Regions from separate parts of the Chryseobacterium sp. SG20098 genome, predicted to be linked through region 2. Evidence: riboswitches for the same ligand, from Rfam matches in the RefSeq annotation. Region 2 holds a riboswitch; each other region holds the start of a gene.
The links. A riboswitch is a leader RNA that binds a small molecule or an ion and turns the genes downstream of it on or off. The one in region 2 is predicted to bind thiamine pyrophosphate.
Positions count from the first base shown of each region.

Region 1 (7,225 bases), 2.5 Mb from region 2:
TTAGTTATTTTAGGAAAGTTAAGCTTCGCTTTAAAAAGATACTATCTAAAAAATCTCCGATTTTTATTAATTCAACTTCACTCCTTCAAAATCCTTAATGGCTTTAAAATTTCAAAATCCGTTATATACGGAATCCCAATCTTTCATCACAGGATCATAACCTGCTTTTTTAAGCATGATTTTAATTTCATCCATACTTCGCTCGTCACTGGTTTCAAACTGTTCCAGAGATTCTTTATCCACCGCATATCCTCCGGGGTTTGTTTTTGAACCTGCACTCATAGCGGTTGCTCCCAGAGAAACAATATTATTCCTAAACACTTCACTTTCCCTGGTAGAAATGGAGATTTCAAGGTCTTCATTCCAGATTCTATACGCACAGATCAATTGAAGAAGATCTTTGTCCTCCATTATGAAATTAGGTTCAATAATCCCTTCTGCCGGTCTGAGTCTTGGAAAGGAAACAGAAAATTTACTTTTCCAGTATTGTTTCTGAAGATAATCAATGTGTAATGCGTTAAAAAAACTGTCAACTCTCCAATCTTCAAGTCCAAGAAGAACTCCTAGTCCAATTTTATGAATTCCTGCTCTTCCTACCCTGTCGGGAGTTTCCAGACGGAAATGGAAGTTAGATTTTTTACCCTTTGGGTGATATTCTCTGTAAACATCCTGATGATAGGTTTCCTGATACACCAAAACGGAATGTACTCCTTCCTCATGAAGCAACTTATATTCTTCTTCCAATAAGGGCTGAACTTCAATGGAAATGTTGGAAAAATGAGGCTTTAACTTACGGACAGCATTCTGAAAGTAAGGAACTCCTACTATTTTATTGGCTTCACCACTCACCAGCAGCACATGATTCACTCCCATTGATTTCAGAACAGATGCTTCAATCATCAGTTCCGTATCGGAGAGGGTTTTTCTTTTCAGATGATTATCAAGACTGAATCCGCAATAGGTGCAGATATTCTGACATTCATTACTGAGATACAGCGGTGCATACAGCTGAATGGTTTTTCCAAATCGTTTTTGGGTAAGCATCTGCGTCATTCCTGCCATAAGTTCCAGTTCCTGAGAGGCAGCTGGTGAAAGGAGATTCAGGAAATCGTCCAGAGTTTTATTTTTTTTCTGAAGACTGTATCTTACATCTGCCAGACTTACTTTTTCAAGCTTATTCTTCACCTCATCCCACTGATAGTTTTCAAAAACATCTTTAAAGCTTTTCATAAGTTTGATTTATTCAAATAAAAATGAAGTAAGCGGACTTGAAGCTTCAGCATGGTTGGCAATAGCTCCCAATCCAGATTCAAAGGCTCTTCTTCCTGCAATCACACCTTCTTTAAAAGCAACAGCCATATTCAACGGATTTCTGGCTACAGCAATGGCAGTATTCACCAAAACGGCATCTGCTCCCATTTCCATTGCTTTTGCAGCATCTGATGGTGCCCCGATTCCGGCATCTACCACTACAGGAACATTACTCTGACTGATGATTATTTCCAGAAAGTCCTGAGTTCTCAATCCTTTATTGGTTCCAATGGGTGCCCCCAACGGCATTACTACAGCTGTTCCGGCATCTTCAAGACGTTTGCATAAAACAGGATCGGCATGGATATAAGGCATGACAATAAATCCTAATTTAGCCAATTCTTCCGTGGCATATAGAGTTTCTATTGGATCGGGAAGTAAATATTTTGGATCCGGATGAATTTCCAGTTTTACCCAGTTGGTTTCCAGTGCTTCTCTGGCTAATTGAGCTGCCAATACAGCTTCTTTGGCGGTTCTTGCTCCGGAAGTATTAGGCAGAAGGTGAACGTTGGTTTCTTTTAATGAATCAAGCAAATCGTCTTCACTGGATTGAGCATCAATTCTTTTAAGCGCCATTGTCACCATATTGGTTTCTGATGCGATAACAGACTGCACCATATCTCTCATACTTCCGAATTTTCCTGTTCCTAAAAACAGTCTTGATTCAAAAGTTCTTCCTGCTATTTCTAATTTCTGATTGTTCATATCATTACTTTTTTTAGTTCGTTAATAATAGTCGGCTGCCTGGTAATAAGTCCGGATACAGCAACACCATAAATCCCGATTTCCTGTAACGGTAAAATATCTTCGAGAGTAACACTTCCGATGGCAAATATTTTGGGAACGTCTATTGATTTTTCTCTTAATCCATCAATGATAGCCTGGTAGCCTTCAAACCCCAGAACAGGGCTTAGTTTTTCTTTGGTTGTAGTAAATCTCAATGGTCCTAAACCTATATAATCACAAGATTCTTTGATTCTCTGAATGACATCTGAAAGGGTATTAGCCGTTCCTCCAATTATTTTATTTTCGTCTAAGATCAGTCTTGCTTCTTCAATGGCACTGTCGTTCAATCCTAAATGAACACCATCTGCATCTATTTCTTTGGCTATTTGTACATGGTCATTGATAATACAAACCGCCTGATATTCTGAACAAAGTTGTTTTGAAATTTCACAAAGATTGATTAATTCGTTTTCAGGAGCATTTTTCCATCGAACCTGTACCCATTTGATCCCGTTGTCTAAGGCTTTCCGAATACAAAGTTCCTGTTCCTGCAGGGTATTTCCTTGTGATATGTATTGTAATTTTTCCATGTTTTCTATGAATGCGCTCCCAATAAAGAGGGATTGCTTTTTAAAAATTTTTCGATGTATCGTTTTCCGTTTCGGCATGCCTTCTCCATATTTTCGCCTTTCGCCAGTTCTGCTGTAATGGCTGAAGATAAAACACAGCCGGAACCATGTTTAGGAAAATAGATTGTATTGTCTTCGGACGGGAGTAAAAAAGTTTCTTTTTCGTTTTCAACTAAAATATCCGTTCCCAAATGATCTTTCCGGTGTCCTCCTTTGATCAGTAATGAGCATTGATTTGTATCCGGCAAAAGATTATCTCCTCTTAAAATGTGGTATTCGTTATAATTAGGAGTTATTAAACTAAGCTTATTAACCGTACTTTTTAATTGAGGAAGTGTTTCAAGGTTAAAAAATGTAAATTCAGAAGTACTTTTCAAAACGGGATCCCAAACTATTTTCACTTCAGGATTTCCTTTTTGAACTGTTTTTACAATCTTACCCAGAAATTCGGCATCCTTCACGATCCCGATTTTAACTGCTGAAACCGGATAACTTTCCATCAGCACCTGAATCGCTTCAGTTACTTCATCTATAGGCCGCCATTCTAAATTCAGGCATTTCGAAGCAGTTTGCAAGGTTAATGCGGTACATACTCCAAGTCCCATCACCTTTGATTGCTCAAAAGTTTTACTATCTGATAATAAGCCTGCTCCGCCACTGGGATCGAAGCCTGCAATACTTATGACATAAGGACGTTCCTGCATTTTTTGAATACTTTTAAAGGTTCTTCACTTTCCCAGATTGCACCTAATAAAGCTGCTCCATCAGCATCTGAATCGAAAACTTCATAAATATTATTCTGATGAATTCCTCCAAGAGCAATCAATTTTACATCCGGATTGTTCCGATGTTTTATTTCTTCTTTAATGGTAGAATTCAATCCATATCCTTTTTTGGAGATACTTGGAAAGAACGGGCTTATGAAAGCATATTCCCATTCTTTTTCCAAAGTATTGTAGGTTTTAATATCATGTACAGAAGTTGAAATGGTATTTTCTTTCGCAAAAGACTTATACATTTCTTCCTGCCGATCAATCTCTCTGAAATGAAACCTTGAAATAGTAAATTCTTTCCCAAGGTCATAATACGTATGCAAAACCAGCTGTGTATAAAAAGATTCATCAATCTGAGTGATAAATTCAATCATTTCATTCCGGCTGATCCATGGTTTACGAATGTGAAGCAGATCAAGACCTTCCTGAAACATCTGATTAATGAAATCTGTCTCGTTTGGGACAATCAATTCAGGAGTAATGACCAGGATCATATATAAATTTCTTTCCCTTTTTCGATGAACTCCTGTGATTTATCAAGCATTCCTTGTTCTGCTGATTCACGAATTTCCTGTGTAATTTTCATGGAACAGAATTTCGGTCCGCACATGGAACAGAAATGGGCAATTTTTGCTCCTTCTGCGGGCAGTGTTTCATCATGATAAGCTCTTGCTGTCTCTGGATCTAATGAAAGATTGAACTGATCTTCCCATCTGAATTCAAATCTGGCTTTACTCAATGCATTGTCCCTGTACTGTGCTCCCGGATGACCTTTAGCCAAATCTGCAGCATGAGCCGCCAGCTTATAGGTTATTACTCCAACTTTTACATCGTCTTTATTCGGAAGCCCTAAATGTTCCTTCGGAGTTACATAGCAAAGCATCGCACATCCAAACCATCCGATCATGGCTGCACCGATTCCTGAAGTGATGTGATCATAGCCCGGTGCAATATCAGTGGTCAATGGGCCTAAGGTATAAAACGGAGCTTCATGGCATTCTTCCAATTGCTTTTCCATATTTTCTTTGATCATGTGCATCGGAACGTGGCCAGGGCCTTCAATCATTACCTGTACATTGTGTTTCCATGCAATTTTTGTCAGTTCACCTAAAGTTTCCAGTTCTGCAAACTGAGCGGCATCATTAGCATCTGCAATAGATCCGGGACGAAGACCATCTCCTAAAGAGAAAGCTACGTCATACTTCTTCATGATCTCACAAATCTCCTCAAAATGAGTGTATAGGAAACTTTCTTTATGATGGAATAAACACCATTTTGCCATAATAGATCCTCCTCTGGATACAATTCCGGTGACTCTTTTTGCTGTTAAATGGATATATCTCAACAAAACACCTGCATGAATAGTGAAGTACGAAACTCCCTGTTCTGCCTGTTCAATAAGGGTATCTCTGAAAATTTCCCATGTCAGATCTTCAGGAACACCTTTTACTTTTTCCAATGCCTGATAGATCGGAACAGTACCAATAGGAACCGGACTGTTTCTGATAATCCACTCTCTTGTTTCGTGAATATTTTTCCCGGTAGAAAGATCCATAATGGTATCAGCTCCCCATCGGCAGGCCCATACTGCTTTTTCTACTTCTTCTTCAATACTGGATGAAACAGCACTGTTTCCGATATTGGCATTGATCTTTACCAGGAAATTTCTTCCGATAATCATCGGTTCACTTTCCGGGTGGTTGATATTATTGGGAATGATCGCTCTTCCCGCAGCAATTTCGTCCCTTACAAATTCCGGAGTGATCTTGCTTTTTGGAGTATTGGCTCCAAAACTGTGTCCCGGATGTTGAAAAGCCATTTCTTTAGACACTGATTCCAGCTGTTCTATTCTTTGATTTTCCCGGATCGCCACATATTCCATTTCCGGAGTAATGATTCCCTGTTTGGCATAGTAAAGCTGGGTCAGTTCTTTGCCATCCTTTGCCACTTTGGGTTTATGATCATAAGAAAACCTCAGTTCGTCAAGACGTGGATCCGCCAAACGGGCTTTTCCATATTCAGATGTAATTCCGTCCAGGATATTGACATCATTTCTATCCAGAATCCATTGTTCTCTGATTCTTGGAAGCCCTTTCTGAATATCAATAACCGCATTTTCATCGGTATAAGGACCTGAAGTGTCATAAATCGTTACCGGAGCATTATGTTCAAAGCCGCCATTGGTCAATTTGGTTGGGCTAAGCTGTATTTCACGCATTGCTACATTGATAGGATGTAATGTACCTTCAATATAGATTTTCTTTGAGTTCGGAAATGGCGAACATGTAATGGAGTGAGCCATAAGTTTTTGGTATTAAATATGAGAATTAACCGCCCTGAGTGGCAGTAATGATTAAAACTGAATCGTTGTTTTTGAGAATGGTTTCCGCCCAGACTGACAGCGGAATAATTCGGTTGTTGAGCGCTACAGCAATACCTTTTTTCTTTCCGGGTAACTCAATAGCCAGTAATGCTTCCAGGTTTGCAGGAAGTACATCAAATGTTTTTCGGGTGTGGTTGATTATAAGTTCCATTCCTAATAAATTAAATATACTTTAGGAATGGCCATTATTGTACAATAGAATGTACAGCAAAAGTCATCTACTTTTCCCTACGCTGGTATGATCCAGATCAGGTTCAAAGGGTAAGTCTCAGTCTGTTGGTAACAGACACCCCTAAAGTTGGGAACGAAGTTAGACATTTTTTTAGAATGCGCAAAATCTGAAATGATAATAAAGAAAAAGTCCATCTCAAAATTGAGACGGACTTTTATGTTTGCCTTTAATTAACTAAAAATCTTTAGTTATTCCTCACAAGCTCTCCAGATCGCATCATTCTGCGGCACGGGAGCTGTTATTTCAATATTTTCTTTGGTAACAGGATGAATAAACTCCAGCTTTCTGGCGTGAAGATTGATTCCTCCATCAGGATTGGAACGTGGTGCTCCGTATTTCAGATCACCCTTAATCGGAACTCCGGTCTTGGACAGCTGTGCTCTGATCTGATGATGCCTTCCGGTTTCAAGATCAATTTCAAGAAGGAGATAATTATCCAGTGTTTTGATCACATGATAGGTAAGAATAGCTTCTTTCGCCCCTTCAGTAGCTTTCGGAAAGACAATAGCCTTATTATTTTTTTCATTTTTCTTTAAATAATGCACCAGTCTCTGGCTTTGCGGGATCATTTCTTTTCCTACAACTGCCCAATATGTTTTTTTCACTTCACGGTTTTTCACCATCTGTGTCAAACGGGAAAGTGCTTTGGAAGTTTTTGCATAGATCACCAGTCCTGAAGTTGGGCGGTCTATACGATGAACCAAGCCGAGAAAAACATTTCCCGGCTTAGCATCTCTTATTTTTATAAAGTTCTTGGTGGATTCTAATAGTGATTCATCGCCGGTCTTATCGCCTTGTACAAGCTGCCCCACCTTTTTATTAATCACCAGAAGATGGTTGTCTTCATATATAATCTGCTCCTTCATACTTGTTCCGTCTATCTTCTTCTGTTGGATAAAGACAGGATAATCCCTGCCAGAAGGCCTACCGTTTTAACAGCTGAAAGTTTTGAGCCTTCCGGAATAAACGCTCCGAATACACAGATGGCAGCAGCAGCATACATGGCATAGACAAAATTCTTATTGGTAAGCAATGGAGCCTGAATAAAAAAGCTTGCTCCAATCAGAACATAAAATACTTTTCTTGAAAGCAAATGATTAATTTCCGGGGAAAATAAATTAAACCATCCCACGGCCAGACAAATCAAAGCTGCAATAGATAATATTCCCTG
Region 1 covers NZ_CP134622.1:3,001,780-3,009,004, forward strand. Annotated here, with positions in the region: gene thiH (2-iminoacetate synthase ThiH) at 112-1,230, opposite strand; gene RHP76_RS13715 (thiazole synthase) at 1,240-2,016, opposite strand; gene RHP76_RS13720 (thiamine phosphate synthase) at 2,013-2,627, opposite strand; gene RHP76_RS13725 (hydroxymethylpyrimidine/phosphomethylpyrimidine kinase) at 2,633-3,370, opposite strand; gene RHP76_RS13730 (thiamine phosphate synthase) at 3,346-3,933, opposite strand; gene thiC (phosphomethylpyrimidine synthase ThiC) at 3,930-5,741, opposite strand; gene thiS (sulfur carrier protein ThiS) at 5,767-5,973, opposite strand; TPP riboswitch at 6,031-6,126, opposite strand; gene RHP76_RS13745 (RluA family pseudouridine synthase) at 6,243-6,920, opposite strand; gene RHP76_RS13750 (hypothetical protein) at 6,932-7,225, opposite strand, start outside.
Region 1: it holds a riboswitch for thiamine pyrophosphate, as region 2 does, so the genes downstream of both, thiS (sulfur carrier protein ThiS) here and pnuC (nicotinamide riboside transporter PnuC) in region 2, are expected to answer to the same signal.

Region 2 (7,225 bases):
TGGGTTACAGAATAGATGCCTTTCAGATATCATTGTTTTGCTGTACTACGCAAAATGAATTTCCTTCGGGATCAAGAAGAACTACATAGTCAGCATCATCTTCGTAATTCCAGCCTGGCATCTTTCCAGCCCCAATACTAAGAAGCCGCTCTACTTCCTGCCGCTGATTATCAGTTATCAGGTCTATATGATGTCTCTTTGGCTGTTCCGAACTGGTTAATTTTAATGATAACTGCATTCCATCTCCTTCCTTTGGTATCAGAATGGCAAAGTCAACATCAGGCTCATTCTTTATTTTGTAGTGCAAAGCTTCACACCAAAATGCAATTGCTCTGTTCAAATCCGCAACGCTCCAAACGATGGATAATATTTTTAATTTCATTTCAGTGTTGCTTTAAATAATAAAGAATTTAAGATCTTATAACTCTATTCTCAAAAAGAAATAATTACAAAACGGTATATTTTTCGTAAAATGGAGTGAATTTTGTTCTTACAATCGTTAAAGTAACTAAACCATTGCAAATCAAATAGGATACGATCATTGTATGAAAACACTTTTTAACCGTAACTGTAATCCAGTTATCATTTTCGATCAATGAATACATCTCTTTTTTTAAGTGCGTAATCACATGATCCTTTTTCTTTCCGTTTAATGAAAATAAGTCTTTCATAATCTTTAATCATTTTTAGTTTAACAAGTCTTTATGTTGGCTTATTTCATGGGGTTAGTTTTATTATTCCAAACATAGTGAAATAATAAAAATTACTTTATGACGCCAGTCATAAAAGAATACCAGCATTAGATAAAAAGTTTATTAACAAAGAATTTTCTACTCAAAAAGAAAAGTCCAAATCATCAGCAGAAGGTCTGAAATTAGAATGCATCGCAGCTGTAAAATAATCACAGAACACCTGATACACTTCAGAATTAATATCCGTAGCCCGGATTCCCAGCTGTGTATAAATAGTAAGAATCTGATGGGATAATCTTTGAACCAGCTCTACTCCATATTGGTGGATTTCGTTTTGATATCCTTCAGAAATATCTTTGTGATCACCTAGGATATTTTCTATTTCTCCGGCAATTTGCAATACTTTTTCCAAATGCTTTTCAACAGACTCTGTGAAACTTTTGAAATGGATCTCAGGACGAATATATTCTGCTTCTTCAATAAAATGAGAAGCCATTCCCAAATAGTTGACCAACAGTGTTAAGTCTGCAAAAATCCGAAAAGGAATAGTGTCGAGAATATCATTGGTGAAAAAAGTATCGTAAACAAAACTATAGTCTTCATTAACGAGCACATTTTCAACAGTGAATGAATAGGTGCCACTGGCCTCCATTCCCATAGATTTCCAGTTGGGAATAACCTCAGCGTGTTCTTTCGAAATAATAAATGATCGAATTATTCCATTGCCATGACCATCCATTAAAGGTTTTCCATTTTCTGTAATTTTGGCATTCAATGTAAAATGGGTAAGATGAGGTGCACCTGTTGCAAAATTCCATGAACCGTTGATCAGATAGTGGCTGTTGTCTATTTTTTCTGCAGTTCCTCCCACCATTCCGCTGCCACCAAAGCAGGTTTCAGAATGGGTGAACAGTAATTGAGCAATTTCAGGCTTGATATTTCTGGAAAAATAATTGGCTCCGGCACAAAGTGTCAGCATCCAGCCAAAGCTTCCATCGGTTTCTGCACAGCTAAATAAGGTGTTAAGTCCTTCTTCAAAACGATAGCCGAGTCCTCCATATTTTTTGGGAACCCATATTTTAAGCAGTTTTTCTTCATGAATATGCTGCATTACTTTATCAGAAATTACAGGGGCTCCATGAAGTTCCCGTCTAATCTCTTTAGTACTCAGCATTAGCTTTCGATTTAATAATTTTTTGCCACTCTATATATCCGGAAATGGCTACTAAAAATAAGAATGACGTCAAAACAGCATAGAGATACAATTCTTTATGAATCATTAAAGGGATAGAAATGATATTACTGACATTGAGCATCACCCAGTTTTCAATTTTCCGTCTCGCCATCAGCCACATTCCCGCCCAGGCAAAAGCACTCACCAGAGAATCCCAGATAGGAACATCCGAGTCTGTAAAATGGGTCAGAAAAGACCAGAATAAGATAAAAGTTCCCAGAACAATTCCTCCCGTAATCCATTTTTCTGTGGTGGTGGTAACAGAGATTTCCATTTCTGATTTCTGCTTTCCGAATTTCCAATATAACCATCCATAGATGCTCATGATCAGATAATAAAGATTTAAGGTAAATTCAGCGTACAGCTTGGAAGTAAGCATCACATACAGCGTAAGCAGAATCCCCGCAATTCCGAAAAGATAGTTGTTGACATTGTTTTTACGGGCCAGTAAAACCTGAATGACTGAAAATAAGACTCCGAACCATTCCGGTAAGGTAATTTGTTTTAAAATGTCCTGCATCATATTAATTATTAGAAATCAAATGATGAGATGATCAGTAAGCAATCCCTACACCGGCATTATCCGGATCAGGTGTGGAAATACATTCCTGGGTATCATCTCAGCCACTGTTTTGTAGCACCCCATTGTTCGGCAAAGGTGCAGCTTTTTGTTGAAAAAAGAAAGGACTTTGGTTTTTTATTTACAGGATATGATCACGATTATAAAGAGTCGATGAGGGAAATTATAATTTTATGGATAACTAAAAATTTATATTATGGACAATCAAGAAATATCAGTACTTAATGACTTACTTCACATTACCAACGACAGAAAGGAAGGCTTTGAAAAAGTTGAGGGAAAAGTATGGGAAATGTATCCGGATGTAAAAGATGAGTACGAACATATGATTTCGCAGTCGAAAATCATGAAAAATGAACTAATCAACCTCATCACAGAAAAGCAAGGCACTCCGGAGGACTCAACGTCCATGGCAGGAGCTGTTCACAGAACTTGGATTGACATTAAAAATTCTTTTACCATGGGAAATCTCATAGAATCTACATTAGAAAATGTGGTATTTGGCGAAAAAGCAGCTATTGAAGCTTATCAAAATGCCCTGGACACAGGTGAGCTCAGCCCAAAAAGTACTGAGATTGTGTCTGAACAGCTTCGTATCCTTAAAGATTCTTACAGACAATTCAAGAAAATTGAAGAATATAAAAAGAAAGAATAATCAAAAAACTCCTCTTAAAAAGAGGAGCTTACTATAATCAAGAACAAAATAATATTTAATCAATTCAAAATTATTAAATATTGTATGCTCATACTTATGATGCCGGTCATAAAAACTCAATATTATTTGACCGCATTTTTAGCTTTTTCCGATTCCTGCAAATGATGTTCAAGTGTCGGAAGGGTTTTAGCTGCGAAAGATTTTAATGAGACTTCTGTTCCTTCTGACGCCTCTTTTTTGAATGCTTCTACATCTTCCTTGTGGTCACTGACCATTAGATCTGTATATTTTTTGTCAAAGTCTTTACCTTTCTTAGCTTTCAGGTCATCATACATCTTCTGCTTTTCGGCATCCAGACTTGTGGGTAAGGTATACCCTATTCCTGAAGCCCAATTCTTGAGCTCGTCATTCGCTTTGGAATGATCGGTTACCATCATTGCTCCCAAAGATTTTACCACGGAGTTTTCAGCGTTTGTTGCGGCCAGTTTTCCCATCATTACTTCCATCAGTCCTCCTATGGCTGCAGCATCTGCAAACTTTTTGTCCTGATCACTGAGAGTACTTTTCTGATCTTTGATGTCTGACATTTTGGTGGAGTCGCTTACCGTCATCCCGGATTCTGCAGGGGCAGACATTGTGGTACTTTCCTCAGATTGGCTCGTGGTTGTCGGTTCGTTTTTTTTGCAGGCCGTTAAAGCAGCTAATGCAAAAATTGTTACTACAAGATTTTTCATAATAATAAATTTTAAGTGGTGATATTAATGAAGTCAAACAATGACTTTGTTTATAAATGCAACAATTTATCTGCCAAAAACCTATTACAACACTTCTAACCTAATCATAAAACATTATGAATAAATACCTTACAACTTATTAACCAACCGGAATGTAAGATTAATACGCTCCTTCATAGCGGTTAGAGACTTGGCAATACGATGTTCCCAGTTTTCCTGAAGGTCTCCTTTCATAATCAATAATGATCCGTGAGGAAGAGGCAGGCTGTATTTACTCTGATGATGGTCTTTTTTCCTGAAATCAAAATTTCTGGTCTGCCCCAGACTTACTGATGCAATCACCGGACGTTTCCCATATCTGCTTTCCTTATCCCGATGCCAGGCAACAGAATCGTTATGATCTCTGTAAAGGTTCAACAATACGGAATTGAACTGATAGCCAAATGTTTCTTCTATTCTTTGTTTTAAAGAAAACAGTTCCGGTGTCCAATGATGGGCATCCAGTTCATTGTCTGAAGGATAGGCATTTTTCTCATCTCCATACCAGGCGGTTAAGCGAGGTGTGAGAACCATCTTATCATACATTTTCTGGGTACGTTGTTTCCAGGGAGCTGTTTCAAGCAGATGAATTTTAAGGCGGTCAGCTTCTTCCTGATTCAGGAAATGTTCTCTGTATTCCAGAAGGTCTTTTGGAAATTCGTACAGATCTGCTGAGTCGAACAGGCTAAGTTGGGTCATTTTTAAACTTTATAAATGGTACAATACAGTTTTCTTTTACAGTATAAGAGTTTTGTTATTCAATTACAGTTCATTTTAAAAAAACTAAATTGATAAAAATTATATCCACAAATATACTACAACTGATACAAAATCAACCAAGATAAAAATGTTGCATTTTAAACCTTTCCGGATTTCAATAAAAAGGAGACCTGATTTTTTCAGGTCTCCTTTTTAAAGATTGTATTTACATGGCTTTGCTGTTAAGATTGGTATCAGCAACTTTTGTAAGCAGTTCATCACATTTTTTTTCTTCTTCCAATGTGCTTAAAAAGTTTTTAAGACACTCTTCTTCCTTCAATACTTTTGCGAATGCTGCCAGTGTTCCATAAGTAGCAATTTCATAATGTTCAACTTTTTGCGCTGCTGCAATAATGCCCGCATCTCTTACTGCTCCCGGTTCTGTCTCTTCCATAATGCTCTTTCCTTCATCCAGCAATCCCTGCATAGCATCACATTTTTTTGCCTGGGCTTTTTTTCCTAATGCTTTAAAACATTCTTCCAATCTTTCCACATGGCCTTCTGTTTCCGTGATGTGCTTATCAATGCCTTGTTTAAGCTTTTCACTGGTTGCATTTTTCATCATTGCCGGCAGCGCTTTCAGCAGTGCTTTTTCAGCCCAGTAAATATCTTTCAGCGCATCTTCAAAAAGATCTTCCAAACTTTTGGCTGCATTTTTTTTAGCCGGAGTTTTTGCTTTTGCTGTTGTTGCTTTTTTGGCTGGTGTTTTTTTGGTTGCCGTTTTAGTTTCCATATTATAATAATTTAGTGATTGATTGGTGGTAAATCTGCAACTATAAGACCATTTTTGTCCAAAATACTGAGATGTGGTATCTAAAATTACAAGAGCTTATATCGTAAGTTAAAATTAGAATAGCTGTTCGCAGAGAATAAAAGGCCTGAAAATTTGCCAATCATTACGGTGTTTGTTTTTTTACCCATATACTTACCGAACCCGAATTTACAGTAAACACCGCTTTCCCGTCTTTATCCGTATAAATTTCTTCATGACGGTTCTTTAAAAAATCGGTATAAACCGAATCCGCATGTTCTTTTCCCAATTCTATTTCTTTATAACCTTCTTCGCTATTAGACATGATTACAATGCAGCCCGCATGCTTTTCATCTCCTTTCCGTACAAAAGCTACACAGTTGGGATGATCAAAATAATCGGTCTGTTTACCATATGCAAAAAGCTTTCTCGCTTCAAGCAGACCGGGAAGTTCTTCAACCTTCGGCATGATGATATGCACTTCCTGCTCATCCTTTATATCGATATAATCTGCACCAAAAAGATCGGGATAAAATATGCAGGGATAAGCTTCATCGGTAAGAAGAATAATAGCATAAGCCAAGGATTTGAACCAGTCTTTCACCGCAGATTCAAGAGCCTGAAGCTGCTGTGTATCGTGGTTTTCAACAAAAGAAACTGAGAATACCGGTTTCTTCTCCAAGAAGCTTCCTTTTAAAATCCGGCTCATATCATAATCTTTACCATCCTGTGATGCTTTAAAGAAATTATAATGCAGCGGAGCATCAAAACAAGAGATAAGATCAGACATTTTATCGGAAAAATACTCAATTTTTTCTGCCTCGTCTTTCCAGAATTCGCCCAAAACAAAACATTCAGGATTTACTTCTGTTTTAATATAGGAGACCCAGTCTTTCAAAAAGTTGGAGGAGATATGTTTTAAGGCATCCAATCTGATTCCGTCTACTTTCGTTGTTTCCATATACCATCTGATCCAGTTTTTCATTTCCTCCACAACATAAGGATTACGGTACTCTATGTCAGCTCCCATCAGATAATCATAATTACCGAACTGATGACTTACGGCATCTGTCCACTCCTCACCATATTCATTATGGATTTTAAAAACACCCTTCATCTCCTCTCCTTCTCTGATCACATAATCAATACCGCTGAAACAGTGATGATCCCATATAAAGTTCGAATACACTCCTTTTCTTCCCGGAAAAGTAAATTTCGTATAGGCTGAAACCTCCATATTTTCAGAGATTCTTTCATTACGGTTTTCTTCATTCAGCTGATGCACCATAATCTTTTCTTCTTCATCTCCTCCCATCCTATGGTTTAAAACAATATCTGCATATACAGACATTCCCGCTTCATGCGCTTTCTCTATTGCCATTAAATATTCGGCTTTTGTCCCGTACCGGGTTGGTATACTGCCTTTCTGATCAAATTCTCCCAAATCATAAAGATCATATACATCATAGCCACGCCCTTCCATATTGAGACTGCATTTATTGGCAGGAGGAAACCAGACGGCAGTAAACCCCAAATCTCTTAAATATTCTGCTTTTTCAGCAAACTCATTCCATAGGTTCCCGGGATGGTACCAATGGAAAAACTGAATAATAACTCCATTCATATCCGTTAAGATTAACCGTTAACAATTAAACCTCCATTAGGATGAAGAACCTGTCCCGTTATCTGTGATGAAGCATCTGTGGCAAGAAATAGAAAACTTGCTGCCACTTCTTCGGTAGAAGCATTACGTTCTAGCGGCGGTTTATTCTGATCTTCAT
Region 2 covers NZ_CP134622.1:525,392-532,616, reverse strand. Annotated here, with positions in the region: gene RHP76_RS02400 (GNAT family N-acetyltransferase) at 1-15, shown strand, start outside; gene RHP76_RS02395 (VOC family protein) at 23-307, opposite strand; gene RHP76_RS02390 (hypothetical protein) at 447-671, opposite strand; gene RHP76_RS02385 (acyl-CoA dehydrogenase family protein) at 835-1,866, opposite strand; gene pnuC (nicotinamide riboside transporter PnuC) at 1,853-2,449, opposite strand; TPP riboswitch at 2,475-2,581, opposite strand; gene RHP76_RS02375 (PA2169 family four-helix-bundle protein) at 2,703-3,161, shown strand; gene RHP76_RS02370 (DUF4142 domain-containing protein) at 3,284-3,895, opposite strand; gene RHP76_RS02365 (alpha-ketoglutarate-dependent dioxygenase AlkB family protein) at 4,025-4,633, opposite strand; gene RHP76_RS02360 (YciE/YciF ferroxidase family protein) at 4,860-5,426, opposite strand; gene RHP76_RS02355 (alpha-amylase) at 5,590-7,068, opposite strand; gene RHP76_RS02350 (SDR family oxidoreductase) at 7,080-7,225, opposite strand, start outside.

Region 3 (7,225 bases), 2.5 Mb from region 2:
GAATAGGAATTGGACGGTTGAATTCATCTACTGCAACGAAAGTATAAATCCCGGCATTCGTATGAACTTTTTTCTGATTGATAGGATCATCCAACCATACATCTACATACACTTCCATGGAAGTGGAAAATGCTCTGGAAACTTTAGATTCAAGCACCACAACTCCTCCTTCCGGAATCGGATGGTTGAAAGATACGTGGTTTACAGAAGCTGTAACTACTCTTCTTTCGCAGTGTCTTGCTGCAGAAATAGACGCACAACGGTCCATTTTTGCTAAAAGTTCACCACCGAAAAGGTTTCTTAGAGAATTGGTTTCGTTCGGAAGAACGATATTGGTCATAATAGTCAGAGATTCTGACGCTTTTTTTATTTTTGCCATCTAGTCTTAGTGTTGTTTGAGACAGCCGGGGCAGATTGTTTTACTTTTCCGGCGGGTTTTACTAATGAATCTTTTTTCAAAGAATCTGAAACGGATGTTTCCGGGGTATGTACCATTACTTTCACCGTATCTTTTACAATTCTATGGGTGGAAGTCTGTACAGAAACATTATTGAAAGATTTTTTTCCAAAAAGAAGTTCCTGTTGGCTAAACGCCAGGTATAAAATCCCAAGAACCGGAATAACCAGAAGGAAAATCCAAAGAATTGTTTTTTTGAATTTAAAATCCTTTTCGCGATTCACTGTGGTATTCACTTTTTCCCCGTTATTGATATCTGAGAATCTGATTTCTTCCAATCCGTAAAAGTCCGGACGTCCGGATTCTATTCTTTTTCCCTTGAAATGAGTGTGTCCTTCTTCAATGAAGACTGTTCCAAGGTTTTGAATTTCAAGAACCTGTTCGGCCTGAAGTTTTTTCTTCCAAAAATCAGTCTGAATTTTAAGATCACTTTTTGAAGCTTCCAGAGACATTTGTTTTTGTTCTGCAATAAAAGCAGCAAGATCTTCAGTCTGTACTTCGTAATCTATTGTAAACTCAATCTGACTGGCCGGAGGCAGAATGCTTCCGTTTTCAGAATTAATAATTGCCTTAGAATTTTTCAGTGAAAACACCCCAAAGCCTGGAACTGTGGCAGTTCCAAATTGTTTTAAGTATTCTAAAATATATGCTGAAATATTCATTTGGCAGCAAATTTATAACTTTTTCGTGACTTTTTGTAATATTTAATGGATATAAAAAAGACTGCCGAAACAGTCTTTTACTTATTCTGTAGTAAAACAGATATACTGTTATTCAAACTGCTTTTTTTAAGCTTAAAAAGGTCAAAACTGTTAAAAAGCAAAAAGGCCGATTTGTCAATTACTGAATTTTCCAGCTCACTCCAAACATAAAATTCGTTCCTGCCTGAGAAAAATAATAAGGCTGCCCATCATAAACAGATCCGTTATTCACATATTTCTTATTGAACAGGTTATTCACCAATAACTTCAATGCAATTTCATTATTGGCAATTTTAAACTGGTACTGAGCATTGAAATCTGTAAGGAAATAATCTTTAAGCTGCAGATTGGCATCTTCGGTATTATCCAGATATTGTTTTCCTACATACTGATTCATTAAAGCAAACTGGAAATTTTTTGTAGGATTGAATTTCAAGCCTAAATTGGCTATAACATTTGGAGAAAATGAAATCTGAGTATTTCCAAGGCTTTTAGGAACATCACCATTCTGAATATTAAAATCCTGATTTCTGTTCTGGCTTAATGTTACGTTACCGGAAACCTCCCATTGTTTGGATAGTTTTGCCAAAGCACCAACCTCAATACCTCTTCTGTAGCTCTTCCCTGAATTTGTTCTGATAAATGCCCCTACGTTATTCAGTTCTCCGTTCAGAACCAATTGGTTCACATAATACATATAATACACATTCGCAGTAAAAGAAACGATTCCGAACTGTTTTTCAAAACCGGCTTCAATATCGTGAAGCTTTTCTGCTTTTACATCATTATTAGCCATCAGATCGTCTCTGTTGGGTTCACGATGGGCGTGGGCGTAAGAAAGGAATATTTTACCTCCGTCAATTCTGTAATTTACTCCAGCTTTTGGATTAAAAAACAGCCAGTTTTTACTTAAATCTGCTCCTTCACCATCACCAGCCGTCAGAATCTTTGTGTTGTAATTGATTTTTCTGAGCTGCAAATCACCAAAGAATTCAAAATTATTCAATCTTAATAAAGCTTTTGCAAAACCAGACACCTCATTCTTTACAGAGCGATTTCTGTAATATTCACTTTCATCAATCTGAGGAAAAAATACTCCTGTTACATTTCCATAGTGTCTTCCGTAATACTGATTGACCACAGCACCAAAGTTCAAATCTAAATTTTCAAACTTTCCGTACAATGTAGAAACCATTCCGTAGAAATCGTTATTCAGCCATTTTTTTCTGATAAAGTCTGAAGCTTTTATCGTTTCTCCTCCTTCTGTTATATTGGGAAGGTTATATCTTGAAAAAGGATCTCCCTGCTTGTAGTTTTCATAATATCCCTTTCCTTTTGTATAGTGGAACGTGGTTTCCAGATTCCAGCGGTCGTTGAATTTCTGTTCCCAAAGCAACTGATAATGGTTCTGTCTGTAGTTATCCGTTTCATTATCATAGAAACTTACAATATTCTCCCAGTTGGCATCATAAATGGCCCCTGAAATATTGAATTTGGGATCAGTCTCCCAGGTTTTACGATCAATCCCGTTCCATGCCTGATACGTTTTCTCTTTTCCACCAAAAGCCATTAAACGTAATTTCGTGTTTCCTTCTTCAAATAAGGCAGTGAAATTATAAGAATGTAAGTTGGATGAAGCTCTGTCGATGTATCCGTCAGAATGAATATGAGTATATCTTCCCATCACAGAAAGTCGGTTTTTCCAGAATTTCCCTGAGCCAATTTCTGCTGAATATTTATAAGTATTAAATGATCCGTAGCTGTCATCCGTTTTAAAATAAAATTTCTCTTCAGGATCCTTAGAAAGTACGTTAATACTTGCTCCGAAGGCAGAAACCCCGTTATTGGAAGTTCCTACTCCTCTCTGAATGACAATCTGTGAGGCAGAACTTGTCAAATCCGGAACGTTGACAAAAAAGGTTCCCTGACTTTCAGAGTCGTTGTATGGAACACCGTTCATCATAACATTGATGGCACTTCCTGAAACACCACGGATTCTGAAACCGGTATATCCTACTCCGTTTCCGGCATCTGACGTCGAAATAATGGAAGTTTGATTTTTCAAAAGAATAGGAAGATCCTGTCCCAGATTCTTACTGTCCAGATCTTTCTGTACATTGATGATTTCCTTTGCTACCGGAAGCCTTTTGGTAAAGTTGACTGCTTCAATTTCCCTCACCTTTAGGGAATCTTTATTCTGAGCCTGTATAAAAGCTACTGAGCCTACACTAAGCCCTAAAAAAAATAATCCTTTCATTCTATAAATCTTTAATATTTAATGAATAAAAGGGGTTGAGCAATAATGTAACAATTTTATTAATTTAACAGTCTAGCAATTGGTATATTGTTATACTGTTTCATTGGTACATTTTCAATTCCCTAAACAGCATTACCTGTTCCAGGTTCATTGGGTATAATCTCAGCCTGTTAAAGCACCCCTTTATTTCAGCCGCAAAATTACAAAAAATATATGAACTGCGATCGGGTTACGAGATGTGGGCTTCTGAATATCAGATTACGTGGTAAATAAATAGTTACAGAATGGAAAAAACACTATGAAAAATAGGAGTTATCAAATGAATCATTCATCATTTATCATTCATCATTCATCATTCATCATTCATCATTCATCATCTATAATTATTTAGTAAGTTTTGTTGTTGGTGTCTATGTAATAGTAATTGGAACCATCTTTTGTCACTTCAAACATCTTACCGAGTTTCCAGCTGAAGTTTCTTTTAATATTGGAATATTCAAACGGAATAATAACTTTATTGTTAACATCAATGATTCCAAATTTATCATTATTGGAAGCAACAATCATTGGATTAGCTACATCATCCCCTTCAAGAATGAACAGATACTGATATTGAGGATAGATCTGATATTGTCTGTAATCTGCGGCATTTACAAATTTTGATTTTTCAATGATTCCGTAAAAACCATTAAGGATATAAGCCTGGAATAACTGTTGTTTATATTCTTCAAATTTACATTTTCCAAAATCGGTATCTTTAAACTGATAGACTCTCTTCCCGGACTTATCTATACGGTAAGAAATCATATTTTTCTCCACCGTAGCATAGTCTTTTGTTCCAAATTTTCTCACTTTTTCATTAGGAGAATTCAGAAGGTTGCAGTCTTCATAAAAAAATACGGCAATATGATATTCCGGCTGGATAATAAATTTCCCGTTCTGATTGACATACCCGAACTGATCTCCTTTTTTCTTAGGAATCAAAACAGGAAGATCTTTGTTGATCACCACCAGGTCAGCATTAGGTTTGCTGGCTGAAGCTGCTTTTTTAGCCGTGGTTTTCGGTCCTTTCTTCGCAGGGATTTTCTTCACAGATCGGGTCTGTGAGAAAACGAAAATCGAAATAAAAACACATAAAACATTCAGGATATTTTTCATATTCTCCATTTGATTACAAAAATACGACCAAAAATAGATATTATAAAATTCATATTTATAAAGAATCTAAATAATTTCATTCTTATAAAATTGTAAAATTTCGTAATTTTGGGAACATTTTGAAATGTTTGATAATTTTAAAAAACTTTTGAAAAAGTGTAGATTATGCTGACTTTATTCGGTTAATGTTGCATCAAAATGCGAGAACTCAAAATGTCATTAATTGTATTTATACACCCCGGTAAAGAAAAAGCAGGCCTACCTTTAATTTTGAAAGACCTTCTATTATGAGTATTTATAAGGATTACATCAAAGAGATTGAAGAAAGAAAAACCCAGGGGCTTCATCCAAAGCCAATTGATGGTGCTGAATTACTAAGCGAAATCATTGCACAAATTAAAGATTCAGGTAATGCTGACCGACCGGACTCTCTTAAATTTTTCATTTATAACACACTACCCGGAACAACAAGTGCAGCGGGAGTAAAAGCAAAATTTTTAAAAGAAATTATTCTGGGTGAATCCGTAGTAGAAGAAATTTCCCCGGCATTTGCCTTTGAATTATTATCTCATATGAAAGGCGGACCTTCTATTGAGGTGCTGCTGGACCTTGCTTTAGGTAATGATGCAGCTATTGCCAAAGAAGCTGCCAACGTTCTTAAAACTCAGGTTTTCCTTTATGAAGCAGATACGAACCGTCTGAAAGAAGCATTCAACAGCGGAAACGAAATTGCAAAAGAAATCCTTGAAAGCTACGCAAAAGCTGAATTCTTCACTAAACTTCCTGAAGTTGCTGAAGAAATTAAAGTAGTTACTTATATTGCTGGTGAAGGAGATATTTCTACAGATTTACTTTCTCCGGGTAATCAGGCTCACTCAAGATCAGACCGTGAACTTCATGGAAAATGTATGATCACTCCTGAAGCTCAGGAAGAAATCAAAGCTTTACAGGCAAAGCATCCTGATGCAAGCGTTATGCTGATCGCTGAAAAAGGAACAATGGGTGTTGGATCATCCAGAATGTCCGGAGTAAACAACGTGGCTCTTTGGACAGGAAAACAGGCCAGCCCATATGTACCATTCGTTAACATTGCTCCTATTGTAGGAGGAACAAACGGTATTTCTCCGATCTTCCTTACCACAGTAGACGTTACCGGAGGTATCGGTATTGACCTTAAAAACTGGGTAAAGAAAGTTGACGAAAACGGAAACCCGGTTCGTAATGAAAACGGTGACATTGTTCTTGAAGAAGCATATTCAGTAGCAACAGGAACTGTTTTAACAATCAATACAAAAGAAAAGAAATTATATAACGGCGACCAGGAACTGATCGACCTTACCAAATCTTTCACTCCGCAAAAGATGGAATTCATCAGAGCAGGAGGATCTTACGCGGTCGTATTTGGTAAAAAACTACAGACATTTGCTGCTCAGGTTTTAGGTATTGAAGCGCCGACGGTTTTTGCTCCTTCAAAAGAAATTTCTCATGAAGGACAGGGACTTACTGCTGTAGAAAAGATTTTCAACAGAAATGCTGTGGGAACTACCCCAGGAAAAGTTCTGCACGCCGGATCAGACGTTCGTGTCAAAGTGAATATTGTAGGTTCACAGGATACCACAGGGCTTATGACTGCTCAGGAGCTTGAATCTATGGCCGCAACTGTAATCTCTCCTACTGTAGACGGAGCTTACCAGTCGGGATGTCACACCGCTTCGGTTTGGGATAAAAAAGCTCAGGCTAACATTCCTAAGCTGATGAAATTCATGAACGAGTTTGGACTGATTACAGCCCGTGACCCGAAAGGTGAATACCACGCCATGACTGACGTTATCCACAAAGTTCTTAATGACATCACTGTTGACGAGTGGGCCATCATCATTGGTGGTGACTCTCACACAAGAATGTCCAAAGGAGTAGCTTTCGGAGCAGACTCAGGAACTGTGGCTCTTGCTTTGGCTACAGGTGAAGCATCAATGCCAATTCCGGAATCTGTAAAAGTAACCTTCAAAGGAAACATGAAAGAACACATGGATTTCCGTGATGTGGTTCATGCTACACAGGCTCAGATGTTGAAGCAGTTTGGAGGAGAAAACGTATTCCAGGGTAGAATCATTGAAGTTCACATCGGAACACTTCCTGCTGACCAGGCATTTACCTTTACAGACTGGACTGCTGAAATGAAAGCAAAAGCTTCTATCAACATTTCTGAAGATAATACTTTGATCGAATCACTGGAAATTGCAAAAGGCAGAATCCAGATCATGATCGATAAGGGTATGGATAACCACAACAAAGTTCTTCAGGGATTAATTGACAAAGCAAATAAGAGAATTGAAGAGATCAGATCAGGAGAAAAACCTGCTTTAACTCCGGATTCAAATGCTAAATATTACGCTGAAGTAGTTGTAGATCTTGACGTAATTGTCGAGCCAATGATTGCTGACCCGGATGTAAACAATGATGATGTATCCAAGAGATATACTCACGATACCATCAGAGATCTTTCTTACTATGGTGGTGAGAAAAAAGTAGACCTTGGTTTCGTAGGATCTTGTATGGTTCACAAAGGAGACCTTAAGATTGTTTCTCAAATGCTTAGAAACATTGAAAAGCAACAAGGTAAGGTAGAATTCAGTGCTCCTCTTGTAGTAG
Region 3 covers NZ_CP134622.1:2,983,384-2,990,608, forward strand. Annotated here, with positions in the region: gene RHP76_RS13650 (acyl-CoA thioesterase) at 1-379, opposite strand, end outside; gene RHP76_RS13655 (hypothetical protein) at 367-1,119, opposite strand; gene RHP76_RS13660 (TonB-dependent receptor) at 1,298-3,415, opposite strand; TPP riboswitch at 3,517-3,608, opposite strand; gene RHP76_RS13665 (WG repeat-containing protein) at 3,803-4,573, opposite strand; gene RHP76_RS13670 (bifunctional aconitate hydratase 2/2-methylisocitrate dehydratase) at 4,861-7,225, shown strand, end outside.
Region 3: it holds a riboswitch for thiamine pyrophosphate, as region 2 does, so the genes downstream of both, RHP76_RS13660 (TonB-dependent receptor) here and pnuC (nicotinamide riboside transporter PnuC) in region 2, are expected to answer to the same signal.